One region of the Kitasatospora sp. NPDC059571 genome, then DNA from elsewhere that is predicted to be linked to it. Evidence: riboswitches for the same ligand, from Rfam matches in the RefSeq annotation. Region 1 holds a riboswitch; the other holds the start of a gene.
What was found. Region 1 has a riboswitch for S-adenosylmethionine ahead of ACFV0G_RS12340 (amino acid ABC transporter permease). Riboswitches for the same ligand answer to the same signal wherever they lie in the genome.
Positions count from the first base shown of each region.

Region 2: it holds a riboswitch for S-adenosylmethionine, as region 1 does, so the genes downstream of both, thrC (threonine synthase) here and ACFV0G_RS12340 (amino acid ABC transporter permease) in region 1, are expected to answer to the same signal.

Region 1 covers NZ_JBHWBW010000080.1:1,159-9,213, reverse strand. Annotated here, with positions in the region: gene ACFV0G_RS12360 (LLM class flavin-dependent oxidoreductase) at 1-275, opposite strand, end outside; gene ACFV0G_RS12355 (NtaA/DmoA family FMN-dependent monooxygenase) at 272-1,654, opposite strand; gene ACFV0G_RS12350 (LLM class flavin-dependent oxidoreductase) at 1,676-2,926, opposite strand; gene ACFV0G_RS12345 (hypothetical protein) at 3,068-3,235, opposite strand; SAM riboswitch class IV at 3,274-3,386, opposite strand; SAM riboswitch class IV at 3,559-3,635, shown strand; partial or broken gene ACFV0G_RS12340 (amino acid ABC transporter permease) at 3,774-4,111, shown strand; gene ACFV0G_RS12335 (LysR family transcriptional regulator) at 4,181-5,095, opposite strand; gene ACFV0G_RS12330 (NADP-dependent oxidoreductase) at 5,194-6,207, shown strand; gene ACFV0G_RS12325 (ATP-binding protein) at 6,628-7,122, opposite strand; partial or broken gene ACFV0G_RS12320 (hypothetical protein) at 8,038-8,055, opposite strand, start outside.
Region 2 covers NZ_JBHWBW010000014.1:19,167-27,221, reverse strand. Annotated here, with positions in the region: gene ACFV0G_RS03850 (extracellular solute-binding protein) at 74-1,372, shown strand; gene ACFV0G_RS03845 (cupin domain-containing protein) at 1,399-1,740, opposite strand; gene ACFV0G_RS03840 (DUF3263 domain-containing protein) at 1,839-2,066, shown strand; gene otsB (trehalose-phosphatase) at 2,133-2,993, shown strand; gene ACFV0G_RS03830 (trehalose-6-phosphate synthase) at 2,977-4,446, opposite strand; gene ACFV0G_RS03825 (glucosyl-3-phosphoglycerate synthase) at 4,520-5,536, opposite strand; SAM riboswitch class I at 5,674-5,805, shown strand; gene thrC (threonine synthase) at 5,823-7,100, shown strand; gene ACFV0G_RS03815 (ubiquitin-like small modifier protein 1) at 7,135-7,413, shown strand.

The sequences.
Region 1 (8,055 bases):
TAGGCGCGCACCGGATCGAGCAGGCTCAGCGTGGTCACCGCCGTGAACAGCCGGATGCGCCCGGTCAGGGCGGCGATGTGGCCGAGCACCACCGGCGGCGAGGAGGAGATGAACGGCCGCTCGTGGCGCTCGCCCACGCCGAAGCCGTCGAAGCCCAGCTCCTCGGCGAGCAGCGCGCTGTCGACCACTTCCGCGAACCGTTCCTGGGTCGACTTCCGTACCCCGGTCACCGGGTCCGGGGCGTGCGCGATCAGGGTGATGGCCAGGAACTTCACGAGGCCGCCCCCGCCGCGGCGCGGCCGCGGACCGGACGGGGCGCCCCCAGCCCGAGGTGGTCGCGCAGCGTCTCCCCCTCGTACTCGGTGCGGAACACCCCGCGTTCCTGGAGCAGCGGGACGACGGTGTCGGCGAACTCGTCCAGGCCGCCCGGGGTCAGGTGCGGCGCGAGGATGAATCCGTCGCTCGCGTCGGTCTGCACGAACTCGTTCAGCGCCTCGGCGACCTGGAGCGGTGTGCCGATGAACGACTGACGCCCGGTCACCTCGATGATGAGCTCGCGGACGGAGAGGTTCTTGGCCTCCGCGAGGGCGCGCCACTCCGCCGCGACCGCCAGCGGATCGCGGTGCATCCGCACGGAGGCGCGGCCCCGGGCGACGGTGTGCTCGCCGACCAGCGGGTCCACCTCCGGGAGTGGACCGTCGGGGTCAAGGGCGCTGAGGTCGCGGTTCCACAGTTGCTCCAGCAGCCTGATGGCGGTCTGGCCGCTGACCTGCTGGCGGCGGATCAGGGCGGCCTTCTCGTGGGCCTCCGCCTCGGTGTCGCCGAGGACGAAGGTGACGCCGGGCAGGATCTTCAGGTCGTCGTGCGAGCGGCCGTACCGGGCCAGGCGCCCCTTGACGTCGGCGTAGAAGGCCCGGCCCGCCTCCAGGGTGCCGTGCCGGGTGAAGATGGCGTCGGCGGCCGAGGCGGCGAACTCGCGGCCCGCCTCCGAGTCGCCCGCCTGGAAGATCACCGGGCGGCCCTGCGGGCTGCGCGGCACGTTGAAGTGCCCGGAGATGTCGAACTCGCGGACGTGGTGGTCGAACCGTCCGGGGCGCGGTGCGCGGAGGAAGACGCCGGTCTCCTTGTCCGCCACGATCTCGTCGCCGTGCCAGGAGTCGAACAGCTCCCACGTCGCCGCGAGGAACTGCCGGGCGCGCTCGTAGCGGTCCTCCTGCGCGAGGAACCCGCCGCGGCGGAAGTTCTCGCCGGTGAACGCGTCCCAGGAGGTGACCACGTTCCAGGCCGCCCGGCCCGCCGAGAGGTGGTCCAGCGAGGCGAACTGCCGTGCGACCTCGTAGGGTTCGTTGAAGGTGGAGTTGATGGTCCCGGCGAGGCCGAGCCGCTCGGTGACGGCCGCGAGCGCCGCCAGGACGGTGAAGGTGTCCGGGCGTCCCACCACGTCCAGGTCGTATATCAGGCCGTTCTGCTCGCGCAGCCGGAGCCCTTCGGCGAGGAAGAGGAAGTCGAACTTGGCGCGCTCGGCCGTCCGGGCGAGGTGGACGAAGGAGCTGAAGTCGATCTGGCTGCCTGCGGCCGGATCGCTCCAGACGGTGGTGTTGTTGACGCCGGGGAAGTGCGCGGCGAGGTGGATCTGCTTGACGGGCTTGCTCATCGCTCGTGCGGTCCTTCCGGCTCAGACGGCGGTGCCGGCGGCACCGGTGCCGGTCGCGGCGGGGGTGGCGGGGGCGGCGTAGCGGTTGGCGGGGCGCGGCAGGCCGAGGAGCCCGCGCAGCGTGGAGGCCTCGTAGGCGGTGCGGAAGATCCCGCGGCGCTGGAGTTCTGGGACCAGGCGGCGGGTGATCCGTTCCAGGTCGTGGGGGAGGGCACCGGGGCGGAGCCGGAAGCCGGTGAGTCCGGCCCGCTGCCACTCCTGCAGCAGGTCGCCCAGTTCGGCGGGTGTCCCGGTGAAGACGCGGGCGTCGCCGGCGGGGGCGGCGCCCGCCCTCCGGTCGAGGCGTGCCCTGCGCTCGGCGGCGGCTCCGGGGGCCTCGTCGAGGAAGACCACCAGGTCGCCGAAGAGGTGCACGGTCTCGCCGGCACGGCCCGCGGCGGCCTGGGCCTCGCGGACCTCGGCCACGATCGCGCGGGCGTCGTCGGCGTCGCGCGGGGTGACGAACCCGATGTCCGCCGAGCGGCCCACGAGGCGGTAGGGCTCGCCGCGGTGGGCCAGTGCGGCGACGACGGGCTGGCCCTGCGGCGGGCGCGGGGTGATGGACGGCCCGCGCACGCTGAACCGGCGTCCCTCGAAGTCGATGTAGTGCAGCTTGGCGCGGTCGATGAAGCGTCCGGTGGAGGCGTCGCGGATCTCCGCGTCGTCCTCCCAGCTGTCCCACAGCCGGCGCAGCACCTCGACGTAGTCCTCCGCCTCGCCGAAGAGGTCCCGGAGGACCGCCCGGCCGGCGGGCGTGTCGAGGTCCTCGATCCGCAGGTCGGGCGCCGGGCGGCGGCCGAAGTGCGCGGCCTCGTCCGCCCGTCCGGACACCTTCACCCGGATGCCGGCGCGACCGGTGCTGACGTGATCGAGGGTGGCGACGGCCTTGGACAGGTGGAACGGTTCGGTGTGGGTGACCACGGCGGTCGGGACCAGGCCGATGTGCCGGGTCAGCGGCGCGATCCGGGCCGCGATCAGGACGGCGTCGAGACGGCCGCGCACCTGGTCGGTCCGCTCGTCCGGGTCGAAGGGGTGGGCGGACTGGAGGCCGAGGGAGTCCTCGATGGTCACCAGGTCCAGCAGGCCGCGCTCGGCCTCGGCGACGAGATCCGCCCAGTAGCCGGCGGTGAACAGGGCTTCGGGGCGCGCGTCGGGCTCGCGCCAGGCGGCGGGGTGCCAGCCCGCGCCGTCGAGGGCGACGGCCAGGTGCAGGAGGGCGGAGGATCGGGGCATGGGAGACCGTTTCCTGTCCGGAGGGGGGTGGTCGTTGACGGTGCGGAACGCGGCACGGCACGCCGGACGGAGCCGCCACGGGCCGCGGGCAGCTGCCGGCCGGTGCGGGTCGGTACGGGAGGTCGTCCGCTGCGACGCGGCTCAGGCGGCGTGCAGCGCGGCGGTGCGCGGTACGACGGCGTGCCGGGACACCGGACACAGCGCGGTGGTGACCCGCTGCAGGTCGATGTGGAGACGCGCGCACGTCGTGACGGTGAGGCAGTCGGCCTTGACGGTGACGGCCGCAGGGTGTTGCCGGATGCCTGGCACTGCCGTCACCTCCGTTCCGCTCGGTGCCCACCGGTTCGAGCTCGCGCTTGCGGTGCCGTTCTCGGCTCCGCCGGGTCATCACCTGGGGCACCCCGCCGCGGAGGAGGGTTGCCGGTCAGCAAGCCAGGGCTCGATGCTGACACTCGCGACCTGCTGCACGGTAACCCGGCGACGGCGTCCGGCACAATCCCGTCGGAGGGGCGACGGCCATGGGCGATCGAGGGAGGCGTCGACGATCCCGGTCCGGGTACGGAACCCGGTCTCACGCTCCGGCCGCTCGGCGGCCGCAAAGCCCCTCTGGCTTTGGCGACCTGAGAAGCCGTTGTCGTAGACCGGCAACCCGCCTCCACGGCGGGGTGCCCCGGGTGAGGACCCGACCGGACCACGGTAAGCGCGATGTCCCTCGGGGCGGAACGGCAAGGGTGAGGACGATGCACGCAGCTCCGGGAAGGGCCGCCGGCCGCTGCCGCGGCCGTGCTGCGGCGTGTCCGAACCGGTCGGTCGACCTGCTGTGCGTCAGCCCCGGTACGACTCCCCGCGGTGGGACCGTTTCCGGTACTGGCTCGCCCGGCCGGTCATCGCCGACGGACTGGCCGTCACCCTGGAGGTCACCGCCCACAGCGCCGCGCTCGGGATCGCGGGCGGCGTCGTCCTCGCACTGGCCAGGTTCTCCCGCAGCCCGGTGCTGCGTGCCGTCAGCTCGTTGTGGTGCTGTTCTTCCTCTGCAACTTCAGTGCGCTGCAGGGCACGTTGAGCCTCGGTGTGCCGCTTGGGCCGGCGTTCTGGCACTTCGGCGAGTCGAAGCCGGCCACCGACACGGTGATCGCCGTCGTGGGCCCGAGCCTCAACGAGGCCGCCTGCACCGCCGGGGTGGTCTGCACGGACGAGCTGCTGCTGCACCCCGACCCGCATCCCGACCGGGAGGGCCGGCGCGGCGAACCGGTCTCACCGGCGGGCCGCCCTGAGTTCGCGGATCAGGGCGCGGACGAGGACGCCGGAGGCCAGCTCCGGGGTGGCGAGGTAGCCCACGGAGCGGGTCGGCCGTTCGGGGCCGAGGTCGGTGATCCCGATGCCATCCGGTGCCCCGGTCAGCGAGAGGGCGGGCACGATCGCGAAGCCGAGGCCCCTGGCGACCAGCGAGAGCACCGCGCCGTCGTCCTCGGCCAGGACGGTCGCCTGCGGGATCCAGTCCTGCCCGGCCCACCACCGACGCGTGTACGAGCCGCAGTTCTCGTGCCAGTCCACCAAGGGCAGGGACCGCGGGTCGGGGTGACCGGCCGGGTGCACCAGCTGGTACGGCTCCTCGAGGAGCACGCCGCCGATGAGCCCCGCGGGAGGGGAGGCGGCGTCGATCGTCGCGATGCCCACGTCCGCGTGCCCCTCGGCGACCTCGCCGGCGGCGCCCGCGCCCAGTTCGCGGACGATGCGCACCTCCGGTTCGACCCCGGGGTGGCGGGCGGTGAGGCGCTCCAGGGCGGGCGGCAACAGGTGGAGCGCGGCGCTGCGGAAGGCGGCGATGCGCAGCCGTCCGGTGACCGTGCCCCGTTCGGCGCTGCGGGCCTCGGTGGCCAGGGTCTCCAGGAGCCGCAGGACCCGGCGGGCGTGGGCGGCAGCGGCGGCACCGGCCGGGGTGGGTGTCGCGCCCTTGCGGCCCCGCTCGAACAGGACCGCACCGACCTTGCGTTCCGTCCCGCGGATGGAGTGCGAGACCGCGGACTGGGTCAGTCCGAGGGCCCTGGCGGCCGCCGAGAACCCGCGCTCGCGGTCGACGGCCACGAGGATGCGGAGCTCGTGGGGGGCGAGGTCGGTGGCGGCAGCCGCGAGGGCAGCCGCAGGGGAGGCGGGAACTGCGGCTGCCACGGGGCCCACCCGCTTCCATGAGGGCCCTTCATGGATCGGGCCGTTCCATGAGCGCAACCGTCTCCCCGGGCCGCGCATTCCTCCGTACGTTCACCTTCATGACCGAGACCGCGCTGACCGTGCACCAGACCGCCCGCCCCCACGGCTTCCCCACCCCCGACCACTTCGCCTTCGTCGAGTCCGCCGTACCGGTGCCCGGCCGGGGGACGGCGCTGGTGGAGAACCTGTACTGGTCGGTGGACCCCTACCACCGCGAGATGATGGACGGGGACTTCGCGCTGGACGCACCCCTGGAGGGCCGCACCATCGGCCGGGTCGTGGACTCCCGCGACCCGGCGCTGCGCGAGGGCGCGATCGTCCTCCACCGGCTGGGCTGGCGCACCCACGCCGTCGTCGCCCCCGGACAGGCGCGTGCCGTCCCCCACTTCGACGGGGTACCGCTCTCCGCGCACTTGAGCATCCTCGGCGGCACCGGCCTGACCGCCTACGTCGGGCTCACCCGGATCGCCGAACTCCGCGAGGGGCAGGACGTGTTCGTCTCGGCGGCGGCCGGCGGCGTGGGCACGGCCACCGGGCGGCTCGCCCGGCTGATGGGTGCGGGACGGCTGGTCGGCAGTACGGGCAGGACGGCGAAGGCCGCCCACCTGATGGAACACGTCGGCTACGACGAGGTCTTCGACTACCACGCGGGTCCGGTGGCCGAACTCCTCGCCGCGGCGGCGCCCGACGGGATCGACCTCTTCGTGGACAACGTCGGCGGCGAGCACCTGGAAGCGGCGATCTCCTCGCTGCGCGCGTACGGACGGATCGTGCGGATCGGCACGATCGCCCAGTACAACAGCACCGGCACGCCCCACGCCCTGCGCAACCTTCCCGACATCGTCGAGAAGAGCCTGCGCATGGAGGGCTTCCTGGTCCGCAACCACACCGGGGTCCAGCAGGAGCTGTACGAGTTCGTCGTGCCGCACCTGCAGAGCGGACGCCTCACGCTCGACGAGACCGTGGTCGACGGCTTCGACGCCATCGTGGACGCGTTCCTGGGGATGCTGAGGGGCGAGAACCTGGGCAAGATCGTCGTGCGGGCGACCGGGGTGACCGGGGCGGACGGCTGAACGGACCGTCCCGCCCGCCCCGGCCCCGGTCTCCGCGTCCGCGGGTCGCAGCGGTGGACCACGGTGTGGCGCCGCGGACGTGCGGCCGCCCGGGTGGATGCCGATCCCCGCGTCGGGTCCCGTCCGGTACCGGCTGTCGGACCTCGTCCACGGGCCGACGGAAGCGGGATGCCGGTCGGCCGGACCGGGACCCGGCGCGGGGTTCGAAGCCCCCGGGGGCGCGACGACGGCGCTGGCACCGCGCCCCGTCCGGAGGCCCTCGCCCGCCCTGGACCCGCAGGGCCGTTTCCCTGCCGATCCCGTGGGCGGGCCACCGACCCGGGCCCGGCACGCGCCGGTGCCCGGTCCGGTGAGCACATGTTCCGTCGTGGTCGGACGACCCCTGCCGCCCGAACGGGTGCGGAGGGCCGGGCGTTCGGTTCAGGCGCGCCGCAGCGCGAACCAGACGGTCTTCCCGCGCCGCGTCGTGCGGGTGCCCCACGCGGAGGCGAGGGCTTCGAGCAGGAGCAGCCCGCGGCCGTTCTCGGCGTCGGGGCCGGGGTCCCGCACGAAGCGGACGGACGGGAGGCCGCTGCCGGGGTCCTCGACGTTGACGGTGAGCGAGTCGCGGCTCTGGCAGAGGGTCGCGCGGATCCGTCCGGGTGTGCCGGACGGTCCCGTCGCGGCGTGCCGGACGGCGTTGGTGAAGATCTCGCTGAGCAGCAGCTTCACGGTGTCGACGAGGTCACCGGACCCCCAGGCGCAGAGGAGGTCGGCCGCAGCGTTGCGGAGGTCGCGGGCGGACTCTCCGGCGGGTGCGACGCGGATCCGGGCGTAGAACTCGAGTTCGCCGGTCTCGCGGCACGCGCACCGGTGGGACCGGGGGAGCAGCGGGCGCCGGGCCCCCTCCGGGTGGTCGGACCTGAGGACGAGCACGCGCTCGGACCTCGCCCGTCCGGCGGGGTTCGTCGTACATCGGACTTCCATGGTCTTCCCCCAGGGTCGGGGTACGGCCTCGCGGCCGGCGGATGGCGGGACCACGGGCCGGCGGCGGTCGTCGCCTCCCGGGGCGGGAGGGTCCTCGGCCGCGCGGGCCGAGTGCCGCGGAGGGCTGCCGGCGGTCGTGGGGCGGCCGTGCGGGCGGTCCGTGGCGCCCCGGCATCCGGGGCTGCGGAATGCCGGGGCGGGGGTCGGGCCCCGTCCGGGCGTGAGGTGTCGCTTCGAACGTGCTCCGGTGCGGTGGGCGGCGATCGGCGGCGCACTGGCGGGGCCGCGGCGCTGCGAGGCGCCCGGGTCCGTGGGGCCTTCGCCGGACGCACGGCCCGAGGAGGTGGCGCGGCGTCCGCTCCCGCGGGGATCGAGCCCGCGGTCCGGTCGGCCACCGGCGGGGACGGTCGTCTGTGGCGACCCGTTCCTGCCGTACCGGGGACCATACACCTCGGTCTACGCGCGTTGCAAGGGTGCTCCCGGGGCGCCGCCGTCGGCGTTCGGGGGGTGGTGAGCAGGCGTGCGGGACCGCCGACGGCGCCGGTCGGGGCGGGCCGCCCCACCGGTCGGTGCGGCGCGGGGCCGGCGTTGAGTCACGGCGCCACGTCCAGTGACACCACGCTGCACTCGTTCGTTGCGCCGAAGCCCGACGGCGGTTCGAAGGAGCGCGAACTCGGCGACTTCCGTCAGCAACTCGACGATCAAGGGCAGCGTGCTGTCCTCGAACGGCACGCTGCTCGCCCTCTGCGGCTCGACCATCAACGGCGGCTCGGTGGACGTCTCCCGTGCCGGCAGCTTCGTGATCGTCGGCGACCCGGGTGACGACGGCTGCGCCGGCAAGCAGTCCACGGTTCGGTGCTGCTGTCAGGGGGGGGCGCGCGG
Region 2 (8,055 bases), on a different contig from region 1:
AAAGAGGTCTGGACCACCGGTGCGGGAGCTTGGGAGGGTGGCCGCCGCTCACCCTCCCGAAGGCGGTACCGCGTTGAACACTCCTGCCCGCAAGCGCCCGCTGCGCACCTCCTGTCGCGCCGGCCTGTCGGCCGCGACCGCCGCCGTCCTGCTGCTCAGCGGCTGCGGCGTCGTCGACGGCCTCAGCGGGACGGTGACCCTCACGCTGGTCGCCGCCGACTACGGCGACACCGAGGCCAACAGCACCTCGCACTTCTGGGACGACGTGGTGCAGCGCTTCCAGGCCGCCAACCCGGACATCAAGGTCAGCGTCGACCTGCAGAGCTGGAGCGACATCGACCACCACGTCGCCGACCTGCTGAAGTCCGGACACACCCCCGACCTCGTGCAGACCGGCGGCTTCGCCGACCAGGTCGCCGCGGGCCGGCTCTACCCCGCCACCGACGTGCTCTCCATCGACGCCCAGGCGAACATGATCGACGCGTTCTCCCGGGCCGGACAGGTGCTCGGCAGCCAGTACGGCATCCCGTTCGTCGCCTCCACCCGGGTCTTCTTCTACAACAAGACCGTCTTCGCCAAGGCCGGCATCACCGCACCCCCCGCCACCTGGGACGAACTGCGGCGCGACGCCGAGCTGATCAAGTCCAAGGTGCCCGGGGTCATCCCGTACGCGCTGCCGCTCGGCCCGGAGGAGTCCCAGGCCGAGTCGATGATCTGGGCCATGGGCGGCGGCGGCGCCCTCGCCGACAACGCGGGCAACTACACCATCGACACCCCGCAGAACCGGGCCACCTTCGCCTGGCTGCGCACCAACCTCGTGCAGCGCCACCTCACCTACGCCGACCCGGCCGCCACCGACCGCAAGACCGCGTTCAACGACTTCGCGGCCGGCAAGGTGGCGATGCTCAACGGCCACCCGGGCCTGGTCGCCAAGGCCGTCGCGGCCAAGATCGACTACGGCACCACGGCCATCCCGCGCCGCGACGCCTCGGTCAAGGACGCCACCTTCGGCGTCGCCGACTGGATCATGGCGTTCAAGGCCAACGGCCACCGCGCCGAGATCAAGAAGTTCCTCAACTTCCTGTACGAGCAGGAGAACCAGCTCAAGTTCGACGAGCAGTACAACCTGCTGCCGGTCACCCAGGACACCCGCCAGGAGATGACCTCCAACGGGCGGCACGCGGACCTGGCGGAGTTCCTCAACGCGCTGCCGACCGCCAACTTCTACCCGTACGGCGACCCGTCCTGGGACAAGGTCAGCGGCATGGTCAAGAAGCAGATCGGCAACGCCGTCAAGGACGACGGCGACCAGGCGCTCGCCGCCCTCCAGACCGCCGCCTCCACCGAGGCCGCCCGGGCCCGCAAGGGGTAGGCCCCCCGGGGCCCGGGCCCGCCGGGTCAGGACACGGTCAGCGCGTACGCCTTGCGGAGGGTCTCGTGCACCGTCCAGGTGGTCCGGTCGCCCGCCCGCAGGACCGCGGCGTCGCCCGGCCCCACCTCCAGGGTCGGGCCGCCCGCCACCTCGATGGTGGCCCGGCCGCTCAGCACCACGAACAGCTCGTCCGCCTCGGTGTCGGTCACCACGCCCGGCGTGATCTGCCAGAGGCCGCGCAGCTCGCGGCCGTCCGGGGAGCTCCAGAGCACCCGGCCGGTCACCTCCGGCGTACCGGAGACGATCTGCGCGGGATCGAGCGGCTCGGGCTCCAGCTCGGCGTCGGGGACGTGCAGCACGAAGGTCATGGAGCGACGCTAACCGGGAGCCGACCCGGGCCGCGACGGCAGAGTGTGTCGCACCGGCCGGGCAGAATGACACCCCGTAAGAGGAGGTGGACGCGGCCATGGCCGACCTGACCGAGCGCGAACGCGCGGTGCTCGCCCTGGAGGCCCGGCCCTGGCGGACGGCCGGCGCCAAGGAGCGGGCCATCCGCGAGGAGCTCGACGTCTCCGCCACCCGGTACTACCAGCTGCTGAACGCGCTGCTGGACCGGCCGGAGGCCCTCGCCGCCGAACCCGTCCTGGTCAACCGGCTGCGCCGGATCCGCGAGCGGCGCCGGGCCGAGCGGTAGGTCCCGGGGCCGGACGGGGCCCGGCGTCCGGGTATCCGCCCGCCCGGGCTGGGTAGCGTCCAGGACATGGGGATCACCGAGGACTTCCGACCGCACACCGCCGCCGGGCGGGACGGCCTGGCGGCACTGCTGGCCGCCCCCGCCGAGGGGGTGGTCGCACTGGACTTCGACGGCACGCTGGCGCCGATCGTCGCCGACCCGGACAGTGCCCGCGCCCACCCGGAGGCCGCCGCCGCCCTCTCCGCGCTGGCGCCGCACCTGGCCGCCGTGGTCGTGGTGACCGGCCGCCCGGCCCACCTCGCGGTCGAGTACGGGGGCTTTCGCGACGTGCCGGGGCTGGAGCACCTCACGGTGCTCGGGCAGTACGGCGCCGAGCGCTGGGAGGCCCGGACGGGCGAACTGTCCGCGCCCGAGCCGCCGCCCGGGGTCGCCGCGGTGCGGGCGGCGCTGCCCGCCGTCCTGGCGGACGAGGGCGCGCCCGAGGGCACCTGGACGGAGGACAAGGGCCGGGCGCTCGCCGTGCACACCCGCCGGACGGCCGAACCGCAGCAGGCCATGGACCGGCTGCGGGAGCCGCTGGCCGCGCTCGCGGCCGCGCACGGCCTGGTCGTGGAGCCCGGCCGGTTCGTGCTGGAGCTGCGCCCGCCCGGGGTGGACAAGGGCGCCGCGCTGACCGCCTTCCTGGCCGAGCGGCCCGCCCGCACCGTGCTCTACGCCGGCGACGACCTGGGCGACCTGCCGGCCTACGCGGCGGTCGACGAGCGCCGGGCGGACGGCCTGCCCGGGCTGCTGGTGTGCAGCGGGCCGACCACCGGCGAGGAGCCCGTGCGCGACCTCGCCGACCGGGCGGACCTCGTCGTCCCGGGCCCGGCCGGCGTGGTGGCACTGCTGGCGGCGATCGCCGGGGAGCTCAGCCCAGGGCGTTGAGCTGGTCCAGGAACCACTGCTGGGGCGGGAGCGCGGTGGCGGCCGCGGCGAGCCGCTTGGTGCGGTCGGCGCGCTCGCCGTCGGGCATCGTCAGCGCCCGGTGCAGCGCCTCGGCGGTCTCCACCACGTCGTACGGGTTGACCGTGACGGCGTCGTCGGCGAGCTCCGCGTGCGCCCCGGCCTCGCGGGACAGAACGAGCGCGCAGCCGTTGTCGGAGACCACCGGGACCTCCTTGGCGACCAGGTTCATCCCGTCCCGGATCGGGTTGACCAGGGCGACGTCGGCGAGCCGGTAGGCCGCCAGCGACCGCGGGAAGTCGTCGTTGACGTGCAGGATCAGCGGCTGCCAGGAGGGCGTGGCGAACTCGTCGACGATCTCGGTCGCGATCCGCTGCACGGCCGCCGTGTACTCCCGGTACTCGGGCAGGTCGTGCCGTGACGGGTAGGCGAAGGCGATGTGCACCACCCGGTCCAGCCACTCGGGGCGCGTGCGCAGCAGGTGCCGGTAGGCGAGCAGGCCGCGGACGATGTTCTTGCTCAGCTCGGTGCGGTCGACCCGGACGATCGTCCGCCGGTCGCCCACCGCCTCGCGCAGCGAGGCCAGCCGGGCGTCGACGTCCGGCCGGCGCGAGCGCTCCCGCAGGAAGTCCGCGTCGGCGCCGAGGCCGTGCACCCCGAGCCGGGTGGTGCGGCCCGCGTACGTGACGGTCATCGCGGCGCGGTCGACCTCGGCGCCCAGTACGGCGGCGCAGCAGTCGGCGAAGGCCAGCGCCCAGCGCTCGGTGAGGAACCCGGCCCGGTCCGCGCCGAGGATGCCGGTCAGCACGGCGGCGGCGACGTCGTCCGGCAGCATCCGGTAGTACTCCGGCGGGGCCCACGGGGTGTGCGAGAAGTGCCCGATCCGCAGGTCGGGCCGGAGCTCGCGGAGCTGCGCCGGGGCCAGCGAGAGGTGGTAGTCCTGCACCAGCACGGCCGCCCCCGGCGCGGCCTCGGCGGCGAGCGCCTCGGCGAAGGCCGTGTTGTACGCCGTGTACGACTCCCACTCGCGGCGGAAGCGGTCGTCGAAGACCGGGGAGACCGGCGTGTCGTACAGCAGGTGGTGGACGAACCACAGGGTGGAGTTGGCGATGCCGTTGTAGGCGCGGGCGAAGGTGCCGGGCTCGATGTCCAGCATCCGGACGGCCTGTCCGCCCACGTCGTACCCGGCGAGGTCGAGCCGGCCGTCCGGGGCCTGCCGGGCGGCCTGCCGGTCCGCGTCGCCGAGGGCGGCGCACACCCAGACCGCGGAGGGGTCGTCGATCGCGGACAGCCCGGAGACCAGTCCGCCGCCGCCTCTGCGCAGGGTCAGCGTGCCGTCGTCCTCGCTGCTGAAGGACACCGGGCCGCGATTCGAGGCCACCAGGATCGGGGCGGCACCGGACGGCTTCGGGGGTTCGAACGCGAGATCGGCCATATTCCCTAGCTTGCCGCGCGGCCGGGGGCGCAAACCATCCGGCGGCGGACCGCGGGCCGGCGGCCCGTGAACTTCAGGGAAACGCCCGGTGCTCCAGGTACTCCGGGACGGTGCGCATCGGCGGCCGCTCCAGCGCGGTGACCGGGTGGGTGTGCCCGGTGAAGCCGAGGCCCTCCGGGTCCCGGTCGAACTGGGTGAGCATCGGCCGCACCAGGTCCGCGGAGGCCTTCAGCCGGTGGCTGCGGTCCAGGCGCTCCAGGGCGGTGCGGTAGATGGTCGCCGCCATCCGGCCGAGTGCCTGGCCGTCCTGGTGCCTGTGGTGGCGCACCCCCACGTCCACCTGGGCCAGCGCGTCCAGGCCGACCTCCTCCAGGGCGTCCACCAGCAGGCCGAGCTCCACCCCGTAGCCGGTCGGGAACGGCAGCCGCTCCAGCAGCGAGCGCCGGGCCGCGTACTCGCCGCCGAGCGGCTGGACGAAGCCGGCCAGCTGCGGCCAGTGCAGGTTGAGCAGCGGCCGGGCGACCAGTTCGGTGACCCGGCCGCCGCCGGCCGGCACCACCGCGCCCTCGGTCTCCAGCGGGCGGTCGTACATCGCCTTGACCAGCTGGATCCCCGGGTCGGTGAGCAGCGGGCCGACGATGCCGGCCACCAGCGCCGGGTCGAACTCCCGCAGGTCCGCGTCGACGAAGCAGACGATCGCGCCGGAGGTCGCCAGCAGCGACCGCCACAGCACCTCGCCCTTGCCCGGCGCGGCCGGCACCCGCGGCAGCAGATCGTCCCGGTGCACCACCCGGGCGCCGGCCGCACGGGCCCGTTCGGCGGTGCGGTCCACCGAGCCGGAGTCGACCACCACCAGCTCGTCGACCAGCGGCAGACGCTCCATCAGCTCCGTGCGGACGGCGGCCACGATCTCGCCGACGGTCGGCTCCTCGTCCAGCGCCGGCAGCACCACGCTCACCGTGCCGTCCGGGCCGGCCGCCCGCTTCGCGGCGAGCAGCCGCTCGACCGGGCGGTCGGCCGCCGTCCAGGAGCGGCGGCGCAGCCAGGACGCCACCTCCGGGAGGACGTCGGGACGGGGCTGGTCGGTCACGGTCTCGCTCCTCGTAACTTCCATCTCGCGGATCGGACAAGGGGCCTCACGGCTCGGGCCTTCGGATACAGTCTTCGTACTGCGGCCCGACCATCGCACGCCGGGGTCGCCGCAGAGCAGGACCCACAACTTCACAGAGCTCATCCAGAGGGACTGAGGGAACGGCCCGTCGACGTCCCGGCAACCTTCTCGCGCGGCGCTTGCAGGCCCCGGCGGGACAGGTGCCAATTCCGGCCCGTGGCGCGACCGCACCACGGGGAAGATGAGGAGAGAGGCCTCCGCCACCATGGCTACCGCTACCCCTGCACCCGCCGACACCGTCGACCTCGGCCCCGCCGCCGCCCTGTCCTGTCGGGAGTGCGGCACCCGCTTCCCGCTCGGCCCCAGCTTCGCCTGCCTGGAGTGCTTCGGCCCGCTGGAGATCGCCTACGACTACGCCGGCTACGAGGCCGAGGAACTGCGCAAGCGGATCGAGGCCGGCCCGGCCAGCATCTGGCGCTACGCCCCGTTGCTGCCCGTCCCGGCGGACGTCGCGTCGAAGCCCAACCTGAACCCCGGCTGGACCCCGCTGGTCAAGGCCGACAACCTCGGCCGCGAGCTCGGCTTCACCGCCCAGCTGCACGTCAAGGACGACTCCGGCAACCCGACCCACTCCTTCAAGGACCGGGTCGTGGCCTGCGCCATCGAGGCCGCCCGCGCCTTCGACTTCACCACCCTCTCCTGCTCCTCCACCGGCAACCTGGCCGGCGCGGTCGGCGCGGCCGCCGCCCGGGCCGGCTTCAACTCCTGCGTGTTCATCCCGCACGACCTGGAGCAGGGCAAGATCGTCATGGCCGGGGTCTACGGCGGCGCGCTGGTCGGCATCGACGGCAACTACGACGACGTCAACCGCTTCTGCTCCGAACTGATCGGCGACCCGGCCGGCGAGGGCTGGGGCTTCGTCAACGTCAACCTCCGCCCGTACTACGGCGAGGGCTCCAAGACGCTGGCGTACGAGATCTGCGAGCAGCTCGGCTGGCGCCTGCCGGAGCAGATCGTCATCCCGATCGCCTCGGGCTCCCAGCTCACCAAGATCGACAAGGGGCTGCAGGAGCTGATCAAGCTGGGCCTGGTCGAGGACCGCCCGTACCGCATCTTCGGCGCCCAGGCCGAGGGCTGCTCGCCGGTCTCCGCGGCCTTCAAGGCCGGCCACGACGTGATCCGGCCGGTCAAGCCGGACACCATCGCCAAGTCGCTGGCGATCGGCAACCCGGCCGACGGCCCGTACGTGCTGGACATCGCCCGCCGCACCGGCGGTGCCGTCGAGGACGTCACCGACGCCGAGGTGGTGGCCGCCATCAAGCTGCTGGCGCGCACCGAGGGCATCTTCGCGGAGACCGCCGGCGGCGTGACGATCGGCGTGCTGAAGAAGCTCGTCGAGACCGGACAGCTGGACCCGTCGAAGGAGACCGTCGCGATCAACACCGGCGACGGCCTGAAGACCCTCGACGCGGTGGCCGACGCCGGACTGACCGCCACCATCCGACCGACGCTGGAGTCCTTCCGCGCCGCCGGCCTCGCCTGAGCAGCCCTCACCCCTTTCCGCCAAGGAGACCCACATGAGCGCCAACGTCCGCATCCCGACCATCCTGCGCACCTACACCGGCGGCTCGGCCGAGGTCAGCGCCGAGGGCGCCACCCTGGCCGCCGTCATCGCGGACCTGGAGCAGAACCACACCGGTATCTCCGCGCGCATCCTGGACGACGCCGGCAAGCTGCGCCGCTTCGTGAACGTCTACGTCAACGACGACGACGTGCGCTTCGCCGAGGGCCTGGAGACGGAGATCAAGGACGGCGCCACCGTGTCGATCATCCCGGCGGTGGCCGGCGGCTGCTGAGCCGCACCCGCACCGGCATCCGCCCGAGCCGCCGTCAGGACCGGAATTCGCATTTCCGGAACTGCCGGCGGCTCTCGGCGTTCCGCTCGAGCGCCGGTGGAATTGCACCGTCCCGAAGGGGAGTAGAGTGCCGGGTGACGGCGTCCCCGCACCGTACCGCCGCCCTGATCAGCCGTGATACGCCCCACCGTGATCCGGTTTCCCCGTTTCTCCCGCGCCGCGTCGATCGCACACGCAAGGCCCCGGCGGCAGTGCCGCGGCCGTCCGCCGGCTGAGACGGCGGCCCGGCGGGCCGGCCCCGGACCTGTCAGGAGAGCGTCAGAATTTACGCGGCGCTATGTCGTTTTCTGCCCGTTATGTCTGGCCGGGAATGCCGTTTTCCTCAGCATTCATCCCGTCATATCCGTTGTCGGGGTGCTCGATTTCTCCGAAGTTGGCTCTGTTGCACAGGGCTCCGGTCCGGATACATTCAGCCGCGGTCGACGCAGTCAGCCGCTCGCGGGGCCCGGTACCGGGCACAGGGCGGGGGTCTGCGGCGTGCGCGGCTGCGTCCAGGGGGGGTTCCCTCGGGCCGGCCTACCAGACCTTGGGCCCGCACCGTGCGGGCCCGTGAAGGGCCAGCACAGCACAAGGGGAGTTCGG